Regions from separate parts of the Streptomyces sp. NPDC003691 genome, predicted to be linked through region 2. Evidence: riboswitches for the same ligand, from Rfam matches in the RefSeq annotation. Region 2 holds a riboswitch; the other holds the start of a gene.

The links. Region 2 has a riboswitch for cobalamin ahead of ACWDR0_RS09955 (ABC transporter substrate-binding protein). Riboswitches for the same ligand answer to the same signal wherever they lie in the genome.
Positions count from the first base shown of each region.
Region 1: it holds a riboswitch for cobalamin, as region 2 does, so the genes downstream of both, ACWDR0_RS17350 (DUF4430 domain-containing protein) here and ACWDR0_RS09955 (ABC transporter substrate-binding protein) in region 2, are expected to answer to the same signal.

Region 1 is NZ_JBSFNQ010000032.1:57,562-64,774, reverse strand. Features, by position in the region: gene ACWDR0_RS17360 (DUF6603 domain-containing protein) at 1-3,504, opposite strand, end outside; gene ACWDR0_RS17355 (ribosome-inactivating family protein) at 3,522-4,250, opposite strand; cobalamin riboswitch at 4,590-4,719, shown strand; gene ACWDR0_RS17350 (DUF4430 domain-containing protein) at 4,867-5,358, shown strand; gene ACWDR0_RS17345 (flavin-containing monooxygenase) at 5,497-6,879, opposite strand; gene ACWDR0_RS17340 (helix-turn-helix domain-containing protein) at 6,954-7,213, shown strand, end outside.
Region 2 is NZ_JBSFNQ010000015.1:11,462-18,674, reverse strand. Features, by position in the region: gene ACWDR0_RS09980 (PLP-dependent cysteine synthase family protein) at 1-298, opposite strand, end outside; gene ACWDR0_RS09975 (MoaD/ThiS family protein) at 302-589, opposite strand; gene ACWDR0_RS09970 (putative leader peptide) at 717-833, opposite strand; gene ACWDR0_RS09965 (ABC transporter ATP-binding protein) at 900-1,718, opposite strand; gene ACWDR0_RS09960 (FecCD family ABC transporter permease) at 1,715-3,007, opposite strand; gene ACWDR0_RS09955 (ABC transporter substrate-binding protein) at 3,004-4,020, opposite strand; cobalamin riboswitch at 4,059-4,205, opposite strand; gene ACWDR0_RS09950 (Mov34/MPN/PAD-1 family protein) at 4,247-4,669, opposite strand; gene ACWDR0_RS09945 (amino acid permease) at 4,977-6,425, opposite strand; gene ACWDR0_RS09940 (DUF2017 domain-containing protein) at 6,912-7,213, opposite strand, start outside.

The sequences.
Region 1 (7,213 bases), on a different contig from region 2:
CGGCGACAGCGGGATGTTGCCCAGTCGCAGATGGCTGGCCGGTACCGCGGACTGGGTGAAGAGCCGCAGGTCACGGGCGCGGGCGTACCAGACCTTGCCGCTGTCGCCGCTGTCGCCGCGGTCCCGGGCGGCGTCGGCGGTGCTGCCGGTGCCGGTGGCGTCGGTGGCGTCGGCGGTCCGGTCCACGCCGTTCACCGGCGCGATGGTGACGACGTCCGCCGGTTTCGGCAGCAGGTCCGCGAACTCGTCCCAGCCCAGCGCCTCGGTGTCCGCCGCGGAGCGGCCGGGCCCGAAGGCGATGGTCTTGGAGAAGGTCAGGAAGTGCGCGGTGACCGAGCCGCCGGTCGGCGGCCCCCACAGTTCCAGACCGGCGCCGACGGTCACGCTGACGGTCTTGTGGAGTATCCCGATGTTGATCTGGTAGGAGGCGCCGATGCTCACCGAGATCCGGGCGGTGAAGAAGAAGGGCCGCCAGGACAGCAGGACGTCCGCCTGGGCGGTGAACCACGCCCGGAAGTCCCCCGCGTGGAAGACGATACTCAGCCGCCCTCCGGCCATCGCGCACGACGGGGTCACCGCGAGATACGCCTGGGCGGTGATCGTCAGCTGGTCGCTGACGGCCCAGTCGATGCCGAGCCGCGGTACGTCGGGGTAGCCGGCGGGGCGCCGGAACGACGGGTGGTAGCCGCCGAGGGTGACCACGAACTGTCCCGCGTTCGGGTGGTCGCCGAACCAGAACGAGGCGGCGAAACCGCCGGTGAGACGGCAGGCGGGAGTCAGGACGTACGACACCGGCGCCAGCTGCGCGGCCAGCTCGAAGCTCCCGGCGAGGGGCCGGACGACCGCTTCGAGCCCCAGCTCGGCGTAGACGTAGGTCCGGGTCGCGGACTCGGCGGGCATCGGCAGCTGGAGGGTGGCGATCCCCAGCAGGGCGAGCGCCGTCTCCTGGCCGAACTCGGCGGCCAGCAGCACCTTGGCGTTCACCACCTCGGCGACGCTGAACTCGATGCCCAGGGCCAGCCAGTACGCGCCCTGCCGCGGGGCGATCCACTCCCGCGGCGGGTCGCCGGGCACGGCCGGGCTGCGCCCTTCCAGGACGTCCAGCACCGCGGACGGCCGCCGGTCGGCGTCCGGCCCCTGCTTGTTCAGCACCAGCAGGGGGAACCCGGACACCTCCCGGGCGCTCGGGAGGGCGAGTTCGCGGTTGAAGCCGAATCCGGCCATCAGCCCGGTGACCAGGATCGGCGGCGCGGCCACCAGGGGCGCTTCGAGCTGGGCGAAGACGAACAGCGACGGCTCGCCGGAGGTCAGCTGGGCGTACGAGCCGACGGCGGCCAGGGAGAAGTCCGGCAGGGCGATGGTCGCGGTGCCGTCGAACTGGAAGGCCACCCCCTTGCCCAGCCGGTCGTCGGGGAGATGCAGCAGCGCGCCCTCGATTTCGACCGGGGGAGCGACGTAGCCGATGCCGAGGCCGTCGAGACGGAAGACGGGGGCGAACCGGTCCAGCGGGGAGCCGGCGGCCAGACCGTCCAGCGACATGGTCAGCGGCCCGAGCTGCACCCCTGCGTCGAGGCCGAAGAGCAGCACGTTGTGCTGGTACATCACCCCGACCCGGTTGATCCGGACGACCCCGAGCTGCTTCTGGACGTCGAACCAGACACCGCCGGCCGCGGGGGCGGCGGGCCCGGCAGGGGCGGGCGCGGGCGGTGCGGGCGCGCTGGGCGCAGACGAGGACGAGGACGGGGCCGGTGCGGAGCCGCCGGAACCGCCGGGGGGAGTGGGTCCCGCGGGCAGACCGAGGGCGACGGGTGTCCGCTCCCCGCCGATGCGCAGATCGGCGAGGGCGGCCGGTCCGGCCTTCAGCCCGCCCGCGGGTAACTCCACCACCCCGGCCCGGGCGAGCAGCGTGTTGGCGGCGCCGGCCGCGGCGGTGTCGAACACCCCGGAGGAGTAGAGGATCTGGACGTTGTCGACGGCGAGGTCGCTGCCCGCCTCGGCCAGGAACGCGCCGACGAGCGGGAGCCCGGCCAGCTCGACCGAAGCCGACAGGTCGACCCCGACACAGAACACGGCCGGGCCGTCCGCCGGTTTGACGCGGACGAACTTGGCGTCCTTGAGCCCGATACGCAGGCTGTCCGGTATCCCGGCCGCCAGATCGGCGGAGAAGTGCGCGACCAGGTCCCGGAGCGTGACCTGTGCACCGTCGTCGGCGGAGTGGAACCCGGCGACCAGCAGACCGGTCCCGGTCCGCTCCGAGTCGAGGACGACGTCGAAGACGAGATCGCCGACGGTCAGCCGCCCGCCGTAGTGGACGGCGGAGTCGTTCCGGGTGACGGTCAGGGCGAGCGACGCGGTGATGCCGTCCGCAAGGGTGATCCGTCCCCGGCAGAGGAAGTCGAAGACCTCGGTACCGGTGGTGTGGGAGAGCCGGAGCGCGGTGAGTTCCAGGGAGCGGAGCGGGTCGGGGACTGCGGGCAGCCGCAGGGCGTCGACGAGGTCGCCCATGGCGATCGCCCCGGCCGCCAGCCCACCGCTGAAGGTCCAGCCGCCCCGCGCGCCACCGGTCTGCGAGGCGGACAGGTCGATCTCGATGGACCGGCCGATCGTCACCGTGCCTCTGATCCCGGCCACGAAGCCGCGGGCGGGGTCGTAGTAGAGGGCCACGGACAGGGCCGTGAGCGCGAAGGGCCCGATACCCCAGTCCCCCGTGGCCTTCAGCCGGACGAGGAACGACCTGCCGAGGCTTGCGGCGAACGACAGTTCGGCGACGGAGAGTTCCGCGGGCACCTCGCTCACGGGCAGCCCGAAGGACTCCAGTACGGCACGGACACGGACCGGCTCGTCACCGCGCAGCCGGCCGCTGACCCGCAGGTCGGGCAGCCATACCGCGATCTCCAGCGGGAGGGCCCCGAGGTCGAGCGCGGCGACGACGGCCATGGCGGTGACAGTGACGGTGTGGACGGCCGGTACGGCTCCGTCCGCCGGGGTCAGCCGGAGGTCGAATCCGGCGACATCACCGGCCGCCAGGCCGAGCGTTCGCAGCCCTTGCCGGGCGCTCTGCCACCCGGGCGCGGAGCCGAGGCGTTCCCCCAGCTCGTCCAGTGCACCGGCGAACGCCCCCTGGTGCCGGGGGCGTACGGCGGCGGTGAGCCGTCCGTCCTCGCCCCCGGTCACCGTGCACACCACGTCGACGGTGTCGAACGTACCGCTGAGAACCAGCCCGGCGGAGCCGTCCACGGCCACGGTCACGGTCACCCCGGTCACCGTGAGCGTGACCCGGCCGCCCGCGGGCCAGCCGGTGGGGGAGCAGACGAGAACGAGGGTCAGCACGGTGTGTCCGGGGTCGAACCCCGGCTCCTGCGAACCGGCGGCACCCCGGCAGACACCGTCCGGGAACGTCACCAGCAGGTCGGCCAGTTGCGGGGGCAGCGCGGTGTCCGTGGCGCGCAGTACGGGGGGATCCCCCGGGCTCGTCAGGTGCGCTTTCAGGGCATCGAGATCCACCGGACCCCCTCTGTCGGCTACTGGTGCAGCGCGCCGTTCCCCATGATCTGTCCGGCCTCGGCCGGACCCACCTCGCGCCCGGCGTACCGGATACCGGGTTTTGTCCCGCGGACCACCGCCGAAAGGTCGTCCCACTTCTTGACGGCCTCGTTGAAGTACATCGTCTCCGTACCGTCCGGCCGCGTCAGCCGCGTGTACTGGGACCAGGATTCCGGCCAGACGGTCAGGAAGTTCTCGAAGAACCCACCGAACCGGGCCATTTCCGCGGTCATGATAATAAGCCGGTGGAATGCTTCCTCGGCTTTTTCGGGTATGCCCGATCCGGTCTTCACCAGCTTGTCGACATGGTTGTAAAGGGTCTCCAGGTCGTTGATCATCTGGAACCCTCCGATATCGAAGTCCGGAGCGGCCTCGGAGTAATTCGAGTTGACGCGCTGATTGGTCTGCACGGGCACCGGCTGCTCGGGTGCGGCCTGATTCCCGCGGGCGGCGAGAAAGCGCTCCGTGGCGCCGGCCCGGCCGATCGACCAGCCCTGGACGTAGAGATTCTGCTTCAGAACGTAGAGCCGGACCGCCTTGGCCCCGTAGTCCAGCTCGAAATCCACCCGTACGAACCGGGTATCGGGGTTCTGCGGGGATCCGATGCCGGGGTTGAAGTGGCCGCGCAGAAACCGAATCATCTCGCGGAACGCGGGCGCATCCGATTCGTAACCGGCCGCATAGGTGTGGACGTCCCCGTCTGCCATGACCATTCCGCGGACCCCCCGCCGGATTCCCCGTCGCCGTGGACCGCCACAGTCTCGCTGCTGTCCGGACGGATGCGCAAGGCTGCGATGCGCCGGGCCGCGGCGGAATTCCCCGGAACTGTGACGGAGGGCAAGATGTGTGCCGAAGGCGTCTTGTGGGGCGTGATGTGCGGGGCAGGCACCTTGAGGAAAGCCGGGGTGAGCGGTGGGCGCGGCCACCACCCGGGAGCGCCGGTACGGGGGCGGTGCGTCCCGCCCGGCAGCCCGGGTGCGGGAGCGCCGTCACCCGGCCCGGCGCTGTGGTCAACTCGCCTCCGTGCTCGTACGATTCGTCATCCCGGTCCCCGACCGGGTGACAACTTCATAGCCGTGTGTCTCTGGGGGAAGCCGGTGGGAGTCCGGCGCTGACCTGCAACCGTGTGCGGCGCGCTGCGCCGCGAGCCGGGATGCCCAGTACACGGTTCGCTTTGCTTCCTCCGCCAGGTCTGCGGCGTGAAGCCTTGCGCCCAGGGGCGTTCCGTCCCGTCTTCCGCCACAGGTCGCGGCGGGGCGGGGCGGCGTGATCCGCCCCGGTGTGCCGGGCGCGCGGCGGGCCCGGTCCGACGAAAGGCGTTCCATGCCCGCACAGCTCGCTCAGCGTGCCGCCGCCACCGCGGCGGTCCTCTCACTGGCTTTCGCCGCGGCACCCGCCGCCGCCGCACCCGCCGCGCCCGCGCACCGTACCAACGCTCCGGTGAAGGTCTCCCTCACCGTCCAGGGGCCCGACGGGCTGCTGTTCAGCGGAAAGGTCAGAACCAGGGGGCACGATGTGACCACCGCCTCCGGTGGTACCCACAAGTGCGACGGCACCAATGGCGGAGCCCATCCGGCCAAGGTGCCCACACCGACCGCCGCGCTCGACGATGCCGCCCGCAAGCACGGTTTCACCTGGGACGGCCCCTGGTACCCGTCCTTCGACGACTTCTTCGTCGACACCATCAAGAACGTGAGCGGCGGTGCATCGGCCTACTGGAGCATCGCCGTCAACGGCACGCCGACCCCGGTGGGCGGCTGCCAGTTCCGGATAAAGTCCGGCGATCTGGTCTCCTTCACCTGGACCGCTTTCTGACGGAGCGTCCGGGGCGGAGTCCCCGGAGCCGCACCCGCGGGCCGGGAGCCGGTCCGAAGCCTCCCGCCCGCGGGGCCCGGGAAGGGGCACGCTGCCGTACCGCGTTCCTGCGATGCGGCACTCGGCCGAACCGCGTTCCTACGGTGTGATCACCGATGACGCGGTTCCCGAGCGGAGGACATGGTCGATATGGATCTGGCGGGCGATGAACCGCCCGTTCTCGACATTGGCGCCGATGGCGACCGGGGCGAGAGAATTCCCGTCCGGGAGCCCCGCGTAGTACAGGCCGGGAATCGCCCCGAGAACGCCCTTCCGCTGGAGCGGCGCGCCGTGGCCGTCGAGGGCGCGCGCCGGGAGGATCCGGTAGTCGGGTCCGAAGCCGGTGCACCAGATGATCGAGGTGATGCCGTGGCGGGCGAGGTCGAGGCGGTCTCCGAACGGAGCGATGCGGTCCATGTCGACACGGGGGGCCGGGTGCTGTTCGGGGACCGGGAACCCCCGTTCCCTGATGCCGGTGTCGATGGTCTCGATCACCCGCCGGAAGCTGCGGGCGGACGCCTCGGCGACGGCGACGACGTTCTCCTCCAGCCGCAGGATCCCGCCGGCCGCCGCGCGCACGGAGCCGACGAGCACGACTCCCTTTCCGGCCAGCGTGGCGAGATTGAGATCGCCGGTGCCGTCCAGCACGGCCGCCACCGGGAGGCCGGGCAGCACCCCGCCGCGGCCGGCGTCGACGTTGCCCGCCCGGACGTACTCCTCCTCCAGGCCGAACACGAACATCCATTCGTGGAGGCTGCGGCCCCGGTAGTGCCGGGGCCAGGCGCCGTGGCGGCCGACCGACAGATAGACGCTCCGCCCGGCGTCCGCCAGCTCGTCGGCGATCTGCTGGCCGCTGATTCCCGCGCCCACCACCAGGACGGCACCGGCCGGCAGGGATCCGGGGTTGCGGTAGTCGTGGGAGTGCAGCCGGGTGACGGACGGGTCGATATCGGCGGCGAAGGAAGGGGTGCGGGGAGCGGCGTAACCGCCCACCGCCACCACGAGGTTGCGGCAGCCGATGGAACCCCCGTCGCGCAGCAGGGCCCTGAACCGCACGGCGCCGCGGCCGGAGGTATCCGGCGGACACTCGACCCGCCGGACGGCCGTGTGCTCCCGGATCCGGAGCTTCCGGTCCGCCGCATAGCGGCGCAGCCGCCGGGCCAGTTCGCGGCCCGGCATAAAGCCGTCGGGGTCGTCTCCGTCGTACTCCCGGCCGGGGAACCGCACCGACCGGTTGCCGCTTCCCACCAGCAGACTGTCCCACCGCTCGTGCCCCCATGACTGGCCGATCCGCCCCCGCTCCAGCACCAGGTGCTCCCGGCCCAGGGCCTGAAGGGAGGCGGCCGTGCCGCAGCCCTGCTGGCCCGCGCCGATGATGACGGTCTCGGCGTACTCGGTGCTCGCGGTGTGCTCGGTGTGCTGGGAGTTCTGGTTGTGCTGGGCGTTCTCGGCGTTTCCGGTGCTGCTTCCGACCTCTGACACGGTCGACTCCTCCTGCCGGACGGGTAGGAGTTCGGATCTTGTCCCGTCAAGTCGACTTGATGTCAACTGGGGGCATGACGCGACATGGTGTCTCCATCGGTGAAGCGGCGGCGCTGTACGGCCTTGCGCCGTCCACGGTGCGGTGGTGGGAGGACCGGGGTGTGCTCGACCCGCCGGCCCGTGCGGGTGGCAAACGGCTCTACGGCGAGGCGGACCTCCGCCGTCTCGGTCTCGCCTATCTCTGCTGTGTGGTGGGCCGGATGCCCTTGGACCAGGCGGCCGTCGTCACCTCGGGAAAGGCGGCGATCCCCGCCTGGCGCACCGCCGTCGGCGA
Region 2 (7,213 bases):
CGTCGCTGGTGTTCTCCGGCATGACGCAGACGATGCGGTAGCCCTTGAGGCGGGCGGCCATCGCAAGCGAGATGCCGGTGTTCCCGGAGGTCGGCTCCAGGATGGTGCATCCGGGGGTGAGCCGGCCGTCCTTCTCCGCCTGTTCGATCATATGGAGCGCGGGGCGGTCCTTGATGGAACCGGTGGGGTTGCGGTCCTCCAGCTTGGCCCAGACGCGGACCTCCTCGGAGGGGGACAGCCGGGCCAGCCGGACCAGCGGCGTATTGCCGACGGCGGCGAGTGGGGAGTCGTAACGCATCGGTCAGCGCATTCCGCCGGCGACCGCCGGGAGGATGGTGACGCTGTCGCCGTCCGCGAGCTTGGTCGCGATGCCGTCGATGAACCGGACGTCCTCGTCGTTGAGGTAGACGTTGACGAAGCGGCGGAGCTGGTCGCCATTGTCCTTGTCCACGATGCGGGCCTGGATGCCCGCATGGCGGGTGTCGAGGTCGGCGAAGAGCTCGGCGAGGGTGGTCCCGTTGCCCTCGACGGCCTTCTCGCCGTCGGTGTACGTGCGCAGGATGGTCGGAATGCGGACCTCGATGGCCATGGGGTGGACTCCAGTCGGCTGTCGGAGCGGCGGGGACGCGGCTCGGTCCCCAGCCGAAGCGGCTCGGGCGGTGCGGATCGGTGTGCGGTGGTCGTTCCGGGGCGGTGCGGGCGGTGCTGGGCAGTGCTCAGAACACGCGCTGGGTACACATCGCGCTGGCAAGACGGCACAGGTCGACATGGAGCCGCGCGACGAGCAGCACGGCGCCGCCCTGCGTCTTGTCAGCCATGTCGTGGAGAACCATGCGGTCATCGTATCGATTCCCGCCCCCGGGACCGGAATGTGATCTCACACTGCGGGACGGATCCGCTCAGCCGGTGGACATCGCGCCCTGGTGGTCCGGCGGGAGATAGGTGATGGTGGGGGCGCCGGTCCCCGGATGGACGGCCACCTCGGCCCGTACCCCGTACACCTCGGCCAGCAGCGCGGGGGTGAACACCTCCTCCGGTGTCCCCGAGGCCACGATCCGCCCGGCCTGGAGCACATGGATCCGGTCGCAGAAGTACGCGGCCAGGTTGAGGTCGTGCAGGGCGAGCAGGCTGGTGGCGCCCAGGCTCCGGACCAGGGCCAGGATCTCCCACTGGTAGCGGATGTCGAGATGGTTGGTGGGTTCGTCGAGGACGAGCAGGGCCGGGTCCTGGAGCAGGGCGCGGGCGACCAGCGCCCGCTGCCGCTCCCCGCCGGAGAGCGACGGGAAGGCGCGCCGGGCGAGGTCCCCGATACCGAGCCGGGCCAGGGCCTCGTCGGCGGCCCGGCCGTCGGCCGCGGTGTCCGACTCCCAGAACCGCTTGTGCGGGGCCCGCCCCATGAGGACGATCTCGCGGACGGTCAGCTCGAACTCCGGCCGGCTCTCCTGCGGCACGGTCGCGACCCGCCGCGCCCGCTCCTTGGGCCCGAGTGCGAGCAGATCGGTGTCCCCGAGGCGGATACTGCCCGCGGTGGGGCTCAGGGTGCCGTACACGCAGCGCAGCAGGGTCGTCTTGCCGCTGCCGTTGGGGCCGACGAGTCCGGCGGTCTCGCCGGGGCGCAGGTCCAGGTCGGCGCCTTCGACGAGGAGCCGGCCGGTGGTGGTGGCGTACGAGAGTCCCCGTACGGTCAGCCCCGCGGGGGCGGTGGCGGGGCGGGTCATGCGGGGGCTCCTTCCGTGCCGTCGACGGAGCGGCGGCGCATCAGCCAGAGGAACAGCGGCCCGCCGATCAGCGCGGTGAGCACCCCGACGGGGATGTCCTGCGGCGCGGCGAGGGTACGGGCCGCGAGGTCGGCGACCACCAGGGCCACGGCCCCGCCGAGGGCGGCCACCGGCAGCAGCGCCCGGTGCGCCGCGCCGACCAGCAGCCGGGCGGCGTGCGGGACCATCAGGCCGATGAAGCCGACCGCGCCGCTCGCCGCCACCAGTACCGCGGTGACCAGCGAGACCAGCACGAAGACGGCCGCCCGGAAGCGGGCGACGTCCAGCCCGAGGACGACCGCGCCCTCCTCCCCGACCAGCAGCAGGTCCAGCGGCCGGGCCAGGGCGAGCAGCAGCGGGAGCGCGAGGCAGACGACGGCCGTGGGCAGCCAGACGCTGTCCCAGCGGGCGCTGCCGAGGCCGCCGAGCGACCAGTACAGCGCCTCGCGGAAGTGCTCGGGCCGGGAGGAGGCGACGAGGACCAGGGTGGTCAGGGCGGTGAAGACATAGCTGATGGTGACTCCGGCGAGGACCAGCCGGGTGCCGGTCATCCCGCCGCCGTTCCGCGCCAGCCCGTAGACCAGGAGGAACGCGGCGAGGGAGCCCGCGAAGGCGCCCGCGGGCAGGGCGACGGTGGTGGTGACGCCGATCCCGAGGACCAGGACGAGTACGGCGCCGGTGGACGCCCCGGAGGAGATCCCGAGCAGGAACGGGTCGGCGAGCCGGTTGCGTACGAGGGCCTGGAGGACCGTGCCGACGACCCCGAGCCCGGCGCCGACGACCACCCCGAGGAGCACCCGCGGCAGCCGGACGTCCACGACGATCGTGCGGAAGGGGCTGGGCTCGGCGCCGGGCAGCAGGGCCGCGAGGACTTCGCGGGGCGGGATGCGTACGGAGCCGAGCGCGAGCGCCGCGAGGACGGCGGCGGCCAGGGCCGTCAGCAGCCCGGCGGCCACGGCCCCGAACCGGAGCCGGGAGAGCGCGGGCGCGGAGCCCTCCGGCCGGGATTTCCCGGGCGGGGGCGGTGCGTCCGGGCTGCGCTCCGTCAGCGGGGGCGGCGCGTCCGGGCTGCGGTCCTTGCGCGGAGGCGGGCCGGTGACGGGCGGGACCGCCGGGGCCGGGGCCCCGGCGGCGGGCCTTGTGGGCGGCGCGGAGTCCGCCGGGGCGGACACGGCGGGTGCGGGCCGCTCCGGGGCGGGCGGGCCGCCGGAGCCCGGGGCTCCGGCGGCACCCTGCGGTGCGGGCGTCATCGCGCGAGCTGCGGGGCCAGCTTGGCGATCGCGTCCGGCGCGCGGACGCCGAGGACCGCGTCGGAGAGCGGCAGGACGGCGAACTTCTTGTTCCGGATCGCCGGGACGTCCTTCAGCGCGGGGTCCGTCAGCAGCTTCTGCTTCTTCTGAGCCAGGCTGGTCGCGCCGTAGTCGTAGATCACGATCACCTCGGGCTTGCGGGCCACGACCTGCTCCCAGGTGGCGTCGCCGAAGCTCTTGGGGATATCGGCGAAGACATTGCGGCCGCCCGCGCGGGTGATCAGCTCATTGCCGATGCCCTTGCCGCCGACGGTGAACGCGGTCTTGTCGCCGCTGTCGTAGACGAAGACGGGCACCGGTGCGGTCTGCGTCTTCTTCAGCCCGGCCGCGGTCTTCTCGACCGACGCCCGCGAGTCCGCGATCCACTTGTCGGCCCGGTCGCCGACGCCGAAGGTCCGGCCGACCTCGGCTATCTCGCGGTAGACGTCGTCGAGGGTGGTCCGGTCCTTCGTGCAGTACTCCAGGTTGAGCCGGGTGTCGATGCCGGCCTTCTTCAGCTCGTCACGGGTGCGGCCGTCCTTGGCCTCGAAGGCGCTGGCGTAGCCGCCGTAGACGAAGTCCGGGTTCGCGGCGAGGAGCTTCTCCTTGGACGGGTACTCCTTGGCGAGCACCGGGACCGCGTCGTACGCCTTCTTGTAGCGCGGGAGCACCTCGTCGTCGAGATAGGCGGTGCCGACCAGGGACTTCTCCAGGCCCAGCTCCAGCATGACCTCGGTGACGTGCTGGTTCATGGTGACGGCCCGCTTCGGGGGCGCCTGGTAGGTGGTCTTCACGCCGCAGTTGTCGACGGTGTACGGGAAGCCGGGCGCCGCGGCGGCCTTGCCGCCGCCCTTGCCGGAGTCCGAGCCGGAGCCGCAGGCGGTGAGGGCCAGCGGGAGCAGTGCGGCGGCCGCGGCGGTCAGGGCGGTACGGCGACGGCGGCCGTACGGGCGCCGGGATATGCGCGTGGACATGCGTGGGTCCTCCTCCGGGGATCCGCGTCCCCTGGGTCATGGGAGAAGGGCGATGGGTCAGTTCCTGGCTGACGGCCGACGGACGCGGCGCGCGGAGTGCGCGCACGTGTCAGTCGACCGGTCACAGTGGCGGGACCGCGCCGGATTCGCACCGGCTTCCTGGGTCCCAGCGCCCCGTATGGAGTTGAAGCGACAGCGGTGGGGTGGAGATGGGTGGAGCTGCGGGTCAGTATGCCTCGACGACCCGGACTTCCTCTTCCGTGATCTTCTCGTCGACGATCCGGAACGAGCGGAACTGGAAGGGTCCCTCGCCCGCGGTGTCGGCGGTGGAGACCAGGACGTAGTGCGCGTTCGGCTCACCGGCGTAGCTGACGTCCGTGCGGGACGGGTACGCCTCGGTCATGGTGTGCGAGTGGTAGACGATCACCGGCACCTCGTCGTTGTCGTCCAGCTCGCGGTAGAGCTTCAGGAGGTCGCCCGAGTCGAATTCGTAGAACGTGGACGACCGGGCCGCGTTCTCCATGGGGATGAATCGTTCCGGCCGGTCGCTGCCCTCGGGGCCCGCGACGATGCCGCACGCCTCGTCGGGGTGGTCGGCGCGGGCGTGCGCGACGATCCGGTCGTAGAGGTCCTGGGTGAGCGTCAGCATGCGGATCAGGATAAACGCGCGCCGGGCGGACGGCGGAAGGGTGCCGGGGCGGACGGCGGAAGGGCCGGTCCCCGGCTGTCGGACCGCGAGTGAGCCGAAGGGGCGCGGCGAGTTCTGGAAGGAGAACGCGCGGAGGCCGCGAGGAACGAGCGGCCGAGCACGATCGACTGAAGAACTCGTCTTAGGCGCCCCGGAGGCGAACCGAGCCTGGAAAAAAGGGGATGCCGGGCGGCGGGTGGGGCGGGCAGGCAGTCGCCCACCCGCCGTCCGGCACGTTCGGGGGCCGCGGATGACGGCCCGGTGGCCGTCAGCGCTTGGCGAAGGCCGTGCCCTCCGGGTTCTTCGCCCGGAGGACGAGATACGAGACCCCGAGCACCAGCGCCCAGAGCGGTGCCACATAGAGCGAGATCCGGGCGTCCTTGTCGATGCCCATCAGGACGATCACCATGCCGATGAACGCCAGCGCGAACCAGCTCGTCCAGGGGGCGCCGGGGGCCTTGAAGGAGGATTCGGCGACCTCGCCGCGGGCGGCCTTGGCGCGGTAGCGGATATGGCTGACCAGGATCATGATCCAGGCCCACATACCGGAGATGGTGGCAAAGGAGACGATCTTGTTGAAGGCGTCGCCGGGCCACTGGTAGTTGATCCACACACCGATCAGCATCAGACCGGCGGAGAAGGTGGTGCCGATCAGCGGGGTGCCGTGCTTGGTGAGCTTGGTGAAGAGCTTCGGGCCCTGGCTGTTGAGCGCGAGGTCGCGGAGCATCCGGCCGGTGGAGTACATACCGGAGTTGCAGGACGACAGCGCCGCGGTGAGCACCACGAAGTTGACGATGCCCGCGCCGATCTGGAGGCCCATCTGGTCGAAGGCGGCGACGAACGGGGAGACGCCCGGCTGGAAGTTGGTCCAGGAGACGACCGACAGGATCATGATCAGGGCGCCGACGTAGAAGACGGCGATCCGCCACGGCACGGTGTTGATGGCCTTGGGGAGGGTCTTCTCCGGGTCCTTGGACTCACCGGCGGTGACTCCGACCAGTTCGACCGCCAGGAAGGCGAACATCACGATCTGGAGGGTCATCAGGGTGCCGCCGAGGCCCTTGGGGAAGAAGCCGCCGTCGCTCCAGAGGAGGGAGAAGGAGGCGGTGTCACCGGCGTCGGTGAAGCCCAGGGTGATGATTCCGGCGCAGATCAGGATCATGCCGATGATGGCGGTGACCTTGACCATGGAGAACCAGAACTCCAGCTCGCCGAAGATCTTCACGGAGATCAGGTTGGCGAGATAGAGGATGACCGTGAAGGCCAGGGCCGAGATCCACTGCGGCAGGTCGAACCAGTACGTCATGTACTCGGCGGCCGCGGTGACCTCGGTCATTCCGGTGACGACCCAGAACAGCCAGTACGTCCAGCCGGTGGCGAAGCCCGCGAAGGGGCCGACGAACTCCCGCGCGTACTCGGAGAACGAGCCCGCGACCGGGCGGTACATCAGCAGCTCGCCCAGCGCCCGCATGATGAAGAAGATGACCACGCCCGCGATGGCGTAGGCGAGGATGAGGCTGGGGCCCGCTTTGGAGATGCCCTTGCCGGCGCCGAGGAAAAGGCCCGTGCCGATGGCTCCGCCGATGGCGATCATCTGGATCTGACGGGCACCGAGTGTCCGGTGGTACCCCTGGTCCTCCGCGGTGGCCGCCGGGGCCTTCGTCCCGGCCGGTCCGCCCGGACCGTTCTTGCTGTCGTCGACCTGCACCGAGGTCATAACTGGTGCGCCCTTCTCTCCATGCCGATCCGCGTGCGTCGCGCCCCCCGGCGATACGACTGCGGATCAGTTCCTGATCCCCCCGGATATGGATGGAGTGCCACCGGCGATCCGCCGGCTCAAGCGCCTCCAGGAGCATGGGTGGCGCCCCTGGTGGTCGTGAAGATTTATCACGGTTGCTACAGAGATCAATCCGCCGCTTTGTGGCACACCGCACAGAAAGAACCGGACAAACGTTACTTTGATGGGCGCATTACCCCAGGCTGGTAACGCGATCGTTATTCGGATTTGAGTGTCCGTTGAGCGAACAACCGAACGGACGGACGGTTGCGGGCCGGCCGGGGCGCCGAGCCGACGGGGGCGGCGGACGGCCGAGGCGCCGGGCGGGGTGCCGGGGGCAGACACCGGGGCAGCGGAACGCCCCGGGGCGAGTGCCGCCGGGGCGCCGGAGGAGCAGGGAGAGAGGGGCGGAAGGGGGCCGGGGGCTCAGGGCAGCAGGGTGCCGACCAGGGTCTCCTGGAGGACGCCCAGCCAGAGGTACGCCATCACCATCGGCTTGCGCGGGTCCCCGTCGGGAAGGTGGTAGAGCCCGCCGCCCTGATCGCCGGCCGCGTCGTCCTCCTCACTGACCTCCAGCCGGGCGCCGATGGTCAGCCGCAGGTCGTTGAGGGCGCCGAGCCACTGCCGGGACTCGTCCGGAGTCAGCTTCAGTACGGAGACGGACCCGCCGCCCGCCTCCAGCCCGTCGAGGGCGCGGACCAGGGCGAGCGCGTTCGCCCGCTTGCCCG